One region of the Advenella sp. EE-W14 genome, then DNA from elsewhere that is predicted to be linked to it. Evidence: predicted binding sites of a transcription regulator. Region 1 holds the regulator's gene; each other region holds the start of a gene.

What was found. Region 1 encodes NrdR, which represses ribonucleotide reductase genes. Its sites were predicted from a motif close to CACNANATNTNGTG; they were not measured.
Region 2: the regulator NrdR is predicted to act here: its motif matches at 1,417-1,430, upstream of nrdA (class 1a ribonucleoside-diphosphate reductase subunit alpha).
Region 3: the regulator NrdR is predicted to act here: its motif matches at 1,797-1,810, upstream of HCX92_RS00995 (ribonucleoside triphosphate reductase).

Annotation. Positions count from the first base shown of each region.
Region 1 covers NZ_JAAVNG010000006.1:351,780-355,017, reverse strand. The annotation lists gene HCX92_RS04030 (riboflavin synthase) at 1-557, opposite strand, end outside; gene ribD (bifunctional diaminohydroxyphosphoribosylaminopyrimidine deaminase/5-amino-6-(5-phosphoribosylamino)uracil reductase RibD) at 576-1,706, opposite strand; gene nrdR (transcriptional regulator NrdR) at 1,720-2,199, opposite strand; gene glyA (serine hydroxymethyltransferase) at 2,256-3,238, opposite strand, start outside.
Region 2 covers NZ_JAAVNG010000009.1:314,958-318,195, forward strand. The annotation lists gene nrdA (class 1a ribonucleoside-diphosphate reductase subunit alpha) at 1-1,232, opposite strand, end outside; gene dusA (tRNA dihydrouridine(20/20a) synthase DusA) at 1,564-2,604, opposite strand; gene HCX92_RS08780 (ClcB-like voltage-gated chloride channel protein) at 2,585-3,238, opposite strand, start outside.
Region 3 covers NZ_JAAVNG010000004.1:14,423-17,660, reverse strand. The annotation lists partial or broken gene HCX92_RS01010 (RNase A-like domain-containing protein) at 1-567, shown strand, start outside; gene HCX92_RS01005 (contact-dependent growth inhibition system immunity protein) at 574-873, shown strand; gene HCX92_RS01000 (hypothetical protein) at 1,178-1,597, opposite strand; gene HCX92_RS00995 (ribonucleoside triphosphate reductase) at 1,836-3,238, shown strand, end outside.

The DNA of each region.
Region 1 (3,238 bases):
TTCACTTTATCATCGCTTTTGGTATTGCGAAGTGTTGTATTCTGGATGGTATGGGGAATAATGTTGATGCTGATCAGACAACCACTGTCATTATCAGTCACGCTGTTTACCGTCAGACTAATCCCATTTACGGTGATCGAACCCTTATAAGCCAGGAATTTGGCCAGTTCCATCGGCACCTGGATCTTAAGCTCATGAGACTCACCCACAGCATCAAACGACACCACCGTACCCAAGCCGTCCACATGGCCGGACACAATATGCCCGTCCAGGGAGTCTCCCATTTTAAGGGCATGTTCAAGGTTGACTTCCCCCACGGCATCCAGCCCAACCGTGCGGTTCAGACTTTCGCGGGAAACATCCACTTCAAATTCCTGCCCGGCAAATTTCACCACTGTCATGCAGGCGCCCTGAATCGCAATGGAATCGCCCAATTTGGTCTGCTCCATATTGAATCCGGGCGCATGGATGGTTAAATGCACGCCATCCTGACCCGTGCTTCCCAAGGGTTCAACATTTGTGATTTTGCCCACAGCAGCAACAATTCCGGTAAACATATTTTTTCCTTGATGGTTCTAGTTATGTACAACGCTGTTCAAAAGCATATTCCAGCGGTTTTGCAAACGCGCACGCAAACGCAAATCGGGCGTAACGGTTTGGGTTTCAAAAAAATCAAACTGATAAGCCTGATCCAGTTCACTCAAGACAGGCAAACGAAACAGGCCCTGAGCATCACCCAGTATTTTAGGAGCCATGTACAGCAACAGCTCATCCAGCAAACCTGCCTGTAACAAGGCTCCGTTCAGGCCTGGCCCTGCCTCTACGTGCACTTCATTGATTTGCTGTTTTCCCATCCAGGCCAGCACGGCATCCAAATCCACATGACCATTTTTTTCAGGCATGACAATAAGCTGCACATTTTTGGCCAGCAGACGCGCCGCCTTGGCTTCATCAAGATGAGTCGTAAACACCCACACCGGTTCACCATTGAAGATTCGCGCGGTTTCCGGTACGGCAAAGCGGCTGTCAATAATGGCGCGAACAGGCTGGCGCGGGGTTGCCAGGGAGCGCACGGTCATGAGCGGATCATCGTGCAAAACGGTGCCCAAGCCGGTTAACACCACACAGCTTCTGGCACGCCAATAATGACCGTCGGCACGCGCCGCGGCACTGGTAATCCACTGTGACTGACCATTGTACAAAGCCATACGCCCGTCCAGGGACGAGGCCAGCTTGGTCCACACCCATGGACGACCGTTTAACATACGAGAAATGAATCCCGGATTCAGGGCCAGTGCCTGTTCGGACAGCAGATTGCAGCGTACTTCAATACCCGCTTCCTGCAGTTTGGCAATCCCTCGGCCTCCCACCAATGGATTGGGGTCTGCCATGGCAATCACCACCCTGGCGGGCTTGGCGGCAATGATGGCATCCACACAAGGTGGGGTTTTACCATAATGGCTGCAAGGCTCCAGAGTGACGTAAAAAGTACTGCCTGCCAGCTCATGCCGGTTTTCCCGTGCATGCTGGATGGCACACACTTCGGCATGCGGCCCACCTGCTTTTTGAGTAGCCCCCTGCCCCAGCAATTGCCGGTTTTTAACAATGACACAACCCACCCGCGGATTGGGGGTAGTTACAAACATGACTGAAGCCGCTTGCTCCAGTGCCTTGCTCATCCAGTAAAAGTCATCAGGCTGGCTCAAAACAGATCCTTTCCTATTTCTTTTCCAGCTTACCGGCATTGACCGGCATCTGCATTTCCTGAATGGCCTTCACAAACTCGCCAATATCCTCAAAGCTTTTATACACTGAGGCAAAACGCACATAGGCCACCTGGTCCAGTTGTTTGAGTTCATTCATGACCAGTTCCCCAATATGCCCAGTGGAAACTTCCTTGCCCGGCGTGTTCCGCAAGGCTTCCTGGATACGGGCAACAGCGGCCTCAAGGGCTTCGGTGGAGACCGGCCGTTTGCGCAAGGCCAGCTTTAAACTGGCATGCAATTTTTTAATATCAAACTCTACGCGCGTTCCGTTTCTTTTGACAATGATTGGCATGGTCAGCTCAACCCGCTCATACGTGGTAAAACGCCGGTCGCAATCCAGACAGCGACGGCGTCGGCGTATGGTATCACCATCCTCGGAAACCCGGGAATCCACCACCTGGGTTTCTGAATGAGCACAGAACGGACATTTCATTTGAACGAAACCTTAAAGTAAAACGCCTGCCGGAGCAGGCGTTGCTGGTTAGCAACTTATTTGTAAACCGGGAACTGTGCGGTTAACTGATTGACCTTTTCACGGACCGCTGCAATATTGGCAGGATCACGTGGGTTGTCCAGGATATCGGCAATCAGGTTGGCCGTCAGCTCGGCTTCTTTTTCGGTAAAACCGCGTGTGGTCATGGCCGGTGTACCCAAACGGATACCGCTGGTCACGAATGGTTTTTCAGGGTCATTCGGAATTGCGTTTTTGTTGACCGTGATATGTGCTTCACCCAGAACGGCTTCGGCTTCTTTACCGGTAATGCCCTTGGCACGCAAGTCTACCAGCATGACGTGACTTTCAGTACGGCCGGACACAATACGCAAACCGCGTTTAACCAGGGTTTCGGCCAATACTTTGGCATTCAGGACAACCTGTTTGGCATAGTCCTTGAACTCGGGCGCCAGGGCTTCTTTAAAGGCCACGGCTTTACCGGCAATCACGTGCATTAACGGACCACCCTGGATACCTGGGAAGATCGCGGAATTGACGGCTTTTTCATGTTCGGCCTTCATCATGATGACGCCGCCACGTGGACCACGCAGTGATTTGTGGGTCGTGGACGTCACAAAATCGGCATGGGGCACAGGGTTGGGATATTGGCCACCGGCAACCAGACCGGCATAGTGGGCAATGTCAACCATGAACAGGGCACCATTGTCGTGGGCAATTTTAGACATGCGCTCGAAGTCGATACGCAATGAGTAGGCAGAAGCACCGGCCACAATCAATTTGGGCTTGTGTTCTTTGGCCAGCTGCTCTACCTGTGCGTAGTTCAGCTCTTCGTTTTCATCCAGGCCATAAGGAATGAAGTTATACAGTTTGCCCGAAGCGTTGACAGACGCACCGTGTGTAAGGTGACCACCTTCAGCCAGGCTCATGCCCAGAACGGTATCACCCGGTTTCAGGACGGCCATGTAAACACCCTGATTGGCTTGTGAACCAGAGTTGGGCTGAACGTTGGCAGCCTCGG
Region 2 (3,238 bases), on a different contig from region 1:
CGGCCTGTCCCTGCCCGTTCCTGCATCATCAGAGAAAAAAGGTCAACCGCCTTTACCTTGCGCTTGCGGATGTCCGGATCGTTTTCGTATTGCTGATACAAAGTTTCAAAACGGTTCTGGTCTTCGAAGAAAGCATCATACAGACCCGGCACATCAGAGGGAGAAAACAGCGTGATATCGCCACCCTTGATCAGGCGCTGGTACATAAGGCGGTTGATTTGCACACCGTAATCCATATGGCGTACCCGGTTTTCTTCCACACCGCGGTTATTTTTGAGCACCAGCAAAGATTCCACTTCAAGGTGCCAAATAGGGTAAAACAAGGTTGCCGCACCACCGCGCACACCGCCCTGCGAGCAGCACTTAACGGCCGTCTGGAAGTGTTTATAGAATGGAATGCAGCCGGTATGTTTGGCTTCACCACCACGAATGGTGCTGCCCACCGCGCGGATACGACCCGCATTAATGCCAATACCGGCCCGTTGCGATACGTACCGCACAATTGCGCTGGTGGTGGCATTGATGGAATCCAGGCTGTCACCACATTCAATCAGCACGCAGGAGCTGAACTGGCGTGTAGGCGTGCGAACACCCGACATAATAGGAGTTGGCAGGGAAATCTTGAAGGTGGAAATAGCGTCATAAAAGCCTTTCACATACTGCAAGCGGGTTTCTTTGGGGTATTTGGAAAACAGGCAAAGCGCAACCAGAATATACAGGAACTGGGGACTCTCATAGATTTCCTGGGTGACCCGGTTTTGGACCAGGTATTTGCCTTCCAGCTGTTTGACTGCAGCATAGGAAAAGGACATATCACGCCAGTGATCAATATAGGAATCGACTTCGTCCAGCTCTTCTTTGGTGTAATCCTGCAGAATATGGGCATCATATTTACCCATATCCACCATTTTACTGACGTGATCGTACAGCTTGGGGGGATCAAACTGACCAAATGCGATTTTGCGCAAATGGAAAATAGCCAAGCGAGCAGCCAAATACTGGTAATCGGGCGATTCTTCAGAAATCAGATCTGCGGCCGCCTTGATGATGGTTTCATGAATATCATCGGTACGGATGCCATCATAAAACTGGATATGGGAGCGCAACTCGACCTGAGAGACAGAAACATGATCCAAGCCTTCAGCAGCCCATGCGACAACACGGTGAATTTTATCCAGATTCAGGGGTTCTTTTTCCCCGCTACGTTTGGTGACTAAGAGGTTCTTGTTCATGTATTTACCCGAAAAAATATTAACAACACTTCCCGCTTATCAACCTGCCTGCCACAGGAATGTAAACGGTTTCTTTGGAATGGATTTATTAAAATAAAACAGCCATCTTCATTGTATTCGATGAAAAACAGTAAAGACAGCTATTGGAAAAAATTCTACATTTAGTAAGGGCTCAAGGCCGAACCACAATATATAGTAACTTGGTGACAATATCAAGCGCAAAAAACCCGCCTGAAAACCTTATTGTGCTCTACAATCAATTGATAAAACAGCCAATTTTCCCCATGCCAGACAACAGATTTTTTTATAAAAAATTACAATTTTTGTTGGTTCACGCCACAGTTTGACTGTTTGCCAACTGGTCAAAAGCCTGCTTAAGCAAAGCAGGATCATTGTTGGCCAACAGGTGATGATCAGACAAAGTGCGACGCCACAGGCGCGATCCTTTCTGACCATTGACCAGCCCCAGCATGGGCTTGACGAGCAAGCGCATGGGCACCCCGTTCTCCAGCTCTTGGCTGACATAAGCCATCATGCTTTCAACAATAGCCTCATTGGAAAGAACCTCAACATCAGGCCATAACAATTGGCTGGCCTCGCGCAACAGATAAGGTTCGTGCCAGGCGGCCCGCCCTATCATAACACCATCAAACTCATTGGCCCTGGCCTGCATTTGCCGTACATCGTTGAGCCCACCGTTCAGAATGAACAGGGCATCGGGAAAGTCCCGCTTGAGCCTGGCAACCACATCATAACGCAAGGGCGGGATTTCCCGGTTATCTTTGGGTGATAAACCTTTTAACACGGCATTGCGGGCATGGGTTACAAAAACCCTGCAACCCGTATGATAAATTTCTCCAACAAAATCACGCACAAAAGCATAAGACTCATCGTAATCAAGCCCCAGACGATGCTTGACGGTGACGGGCAGATCAACGGCATCCTGCATGGCCTTCATACAATCAGCCACCAATTTGGGCTCGGCCATTAAACAGGCACCAAAAGACCCTTTTTGTACCCGCTCGGAAGGACAGCCGCAATTTAGATTGATTTCATCATAGCCCCATTCCTGCCCCAGTCGGGCACAGTGCGCCAGTTCATGTGGCTCGCTACCGCCCAGTTGCAAGGCAACGGGATGCTCTTGCTCATTAAATCGCAAGTGTCTGGCAATATCCCCATAAATCAGCGCCCCCGTGGTAATCATTTCGGTATACAGCAGCGCCTTGGGAGCCAAAAGACGATGAAAGAAGCGGCAATGACGGTCCGTGACATCAATCATGGGTGCAACCGACAATCGCCATGGCGCATCGGCACGGTGGTAAAGCCCGCCAGGCGCCCCATTTTCCTGCTGTTTATTTTCGACGATCGTCATACAATTTTCTCGCTCTTACATCCAAAATAGCGTCACTGCTGGCATCCAGCAATCTTTTCAATTCATTCAGTTTTTTCAGCACATCCGACTTATAAACCACACCCAGCAATACTGGCCTCTCATCCATACTCAAGACTGGCAAGCGTTCACCGTTGAAGGCTTCAAAATAGTCCTGTACTTCATCCAGCGTCATATCCGGTTTCAGCGCGGTCAAATAGGAACGATTAACCAGCTCTCCGGATAAAGGTGCCTTCAGATCATTGCCCGACAACAGAAAGCTGCTGATGTCCTTATGCGCAATAACACCCTGGTATTCGTTCATTTCATTAACCACATAAATGAAACGAACACCATATTCAATAAACATGTCCAAGGCATCTTGCACCGTTTGATGATGTTTAATGACTGTGCTGACCGGGCTAACCAGACTGGCCAACCTGAGTCGTCGCAGACTATGACGCAGCTGCAAGTCTTTGTCACGCGACTCGGTAACCGCATACATGACTGCACCCGCAATGGATCGGGAGGTGAAATATGAAAATACACAAGCCAGCATCAGGGGCAGTATTATAGTATAACTGTGCGTCATTTCAAAAATCATGAGGATCGCCATTAAAGGCGCACTGGTAGCGGC
Region 3 (3,238 bases), on a different contig from region 1:
TTTACGGGTCGAGTTACTAATACACATACTCATAAAGTAACCGCTTCATTAGCTGAACAATTAGGTGCTGACAAAGAAACTGCTAATAACATTGGGCTAGGGGTTGATCTTTTGGTTCCAATGGGATTTGCCTCTGTTTTTGGGGCTGCAAGAATTGCATCAATCCAGTCAGGAAAAATAAGACTTATTCAACATGAGGCAATTGCCGGGTCTAGGGTAGGGGGGCATACTCTTGATAAACATGTAGGCAAGTCTAAAGAAGAATTATTGAGACGTTTAGCTGATTTTCCACGGCTTTCTGCGGCTGGTTCTTTTTACAATCTGAGAGTGGCAGAACAAGCAATTTCAGAGGCGTTAAAAACTAATCAAATTTATATTAAGCACTGGGCTAGCAGTCGATTTACAGCAAAACTAGAGTTTGATTGGGTGGTTTCATATAGAGTTGGGGTCTACATTAAAAGAGGGGCAACAGAGTTAGTTTCAACCTCAAAATTTAGAGTAGTGCTTAAAGCAGAAAAATACAACGATATGGACTATTATGTATTGACCGCATTTCCAAGATGGTAGGTTATTATGAGCGAGTATGGAGTACTAAAATATTTGATGGGGGCGTATTTTCATCAAGATTACGAGGTTGTATCCGGGTCAGTTTGTTTTGATGCGACAATAGAAGATTTTGTTTTAAGTGAAAACATTGGTATTGTACGGAAATTGTTGGATGATTTATCACAATTCGAAGCCGATTTTTCCTCTGACCTGGATAATGCTTTTGAAGAACAGTTTTCCCCAGATGTTATTGTTGAACCTGTAAGTGAGTTCTTTGATTTGGTTAGGAAAATAATTAAAAAGCACCATCCGGATTTGGTTGAATAATATTTCTGGATATCCTCGTCCTCGTTCCCACGTCCCGCGTCACTGCCATTAAGTTAAGCATTTTTTGAGATAATAAGCGGATTTGATTAACAGTTGAACATGGCTAAAAAAGCAGGCAATTGAAATTACCCAAGAGCGGCTTGAAGCGAATTCTTGATTTTTACCGGGATATCTGAATGAACGGAACTGACTTTGGCCTGGTTGGGCGTACACGCCTGTAAGGCCAGCAAGCTGATAAACAGTAATAAAAATCGCATTATGGCTTCGTGCCCCCGTTGATTGATGGACCTTTTTTATATTCAAGTTATTTTTTCAACCGTGTATAGGCGTTGAAAATAGCAGACTGCACAGATGGTTTCAAGACAATATCATAGCAATAATAGACAGGCAAGGCTTTTGCCTGCTGTGGATTGAGCTCATCTCTTATCATATACATATCATTGTTAGGGATTTCTTTTTTCACCGCCTCAAAAACCGGTAAAACCATTTCAAAATCATATTTATTTGAAGATTGAATGATAGCTTCCGCCCAACGATATCCTTGGTCTTTAAGGATAGGGTCTTCTTGCTCAGTTAAACAACTGGCAACAGCATAGCCTTGTATTGTATGCAGTGTTTTGTTTGTTAACAATTGCTCTTGTGCATAAGTCAACTTCGAAATCACAAAAGAGGCACTTATCAATAAAAACACTTGAAAAAAAACCATATGATTTTTGTGTTTCATGCTAACTCCCTGTCGCACGGGTTGATACACGGCCTTCCTTTGACTATAAAAACAATGCTTTAGTCTAAATTGATAAGATGACATTTCTTTTACAAACCTGTTTATTCAGAACACGCTGCTAAATAAATATAATCAGAATCCGGCAGAAGATTAATCCAGATCAAGCTATCCGCTTTTATTGCAAACCCACCCTTGAAACAACTATATCTTGTGTTTAATATCCATACAAACACCATATATAGTTTTCAAGGATAAACGCATGTCACAGGAAAGCCTGATCAATGCCCAAACCAGCATTGATGAATATCTCAGCCAAGCGGACTGGCGTGTTAACGCCAATGCCAACCAGGGTTACTCGCTGGGCGGCCTGATTCTGAACATTTCGGGCAAAATGATTGCCACCTACTGGCTTAACCACATTTATCCACCCGAAGTCGGCCAGGCCCACCGTGATGCTGACTTGCACATCCATGACCTGGACATGCTTTCAGGCTACTGCGCTGGCTGGTCCCTGCGTACCCTGCTGAACGAAGGCCTGAATGGTGTTCCCGGCAAAGTGGAATCTTCTCCGCCCAAGCACATGTCCAGCGCGATCGGGCAAATCGTGAACTTCCTGGGCACCCTGCAAAACGAATGGGCCGGTGCCCAGGCCTTCAGTTCTTTCGACACCTACATGGCACCCTATGTCCGGGTCGACAAACTTGACTACCCCACCGTCAGGCAATACATGCAGGAACTCATCTATAACCTGAACGTGCCTTCACGCTGGGGCACACAAACCCCTTTCACCAACCTGACTTTTGACTGGGTCTGCCCCGAAGACCTGCGTGAACAAACGCCCCTTATCGCTGGCAAGGAAATGCCGTTTTACTATGGTGACCTGCAGGAAGAAATGGACATGATTAACCGCGCCTATATTGAAATCATGATGCAGGGCGATGAGAAAGGCCGCGTGTTCACCTTCCCGATTCCCACCTATAACATTACCGAAGACTTCGACTGGCACAGCCCCAACGCTGAACTGATGTTTGAAATGACCGCCAAATACGGCCTGCCCTATTTCCAGAACTTCATTAATTCCGAGCTCAAGCCCAATATGATCCGCTCCATGTGCTGTCGCCTGCAGCTGGACCTGCGCGAACTGCTCAAGCGGGGCAATGGCCTGTTCGGCTCGGCAGAACAAACCGGTTCCCTGGGTGTGGTTACCATTAACTGCGCCCGCCTTGGCTACCAATATGCCGGCAATGAAGCCGCCCTGTTTAAGCGGCTGGACGAACTAATGGAACTGGGCAAAACCAGCCTGGAACTGAAGCGCACGGAAATCCAGACACACATGGATAACGGTCTGTTCCCCTACACCAAGCGTTACCTGGGTACTTTGCGCAACCACTTTTCAACCCTGGGGGTGAATGGCATTAATGAAATGATCCGCAACTTCACCCATGACGAACATGATATTACGTCTGAATGGGGGCATGACTTCGCCATCCGCCTGCTGGATCATATCCGCGCCAAAATGCTGGTCTTTCAGGAAGAAACCGGCCACATGTACAACCTTGAGGCAACCCCTGCCGAAGGCACCACCTACCGTTTTGCCAAAGAAGACCGCAAACGCTTCCCCGACATTCTGCAGGCCGGCAC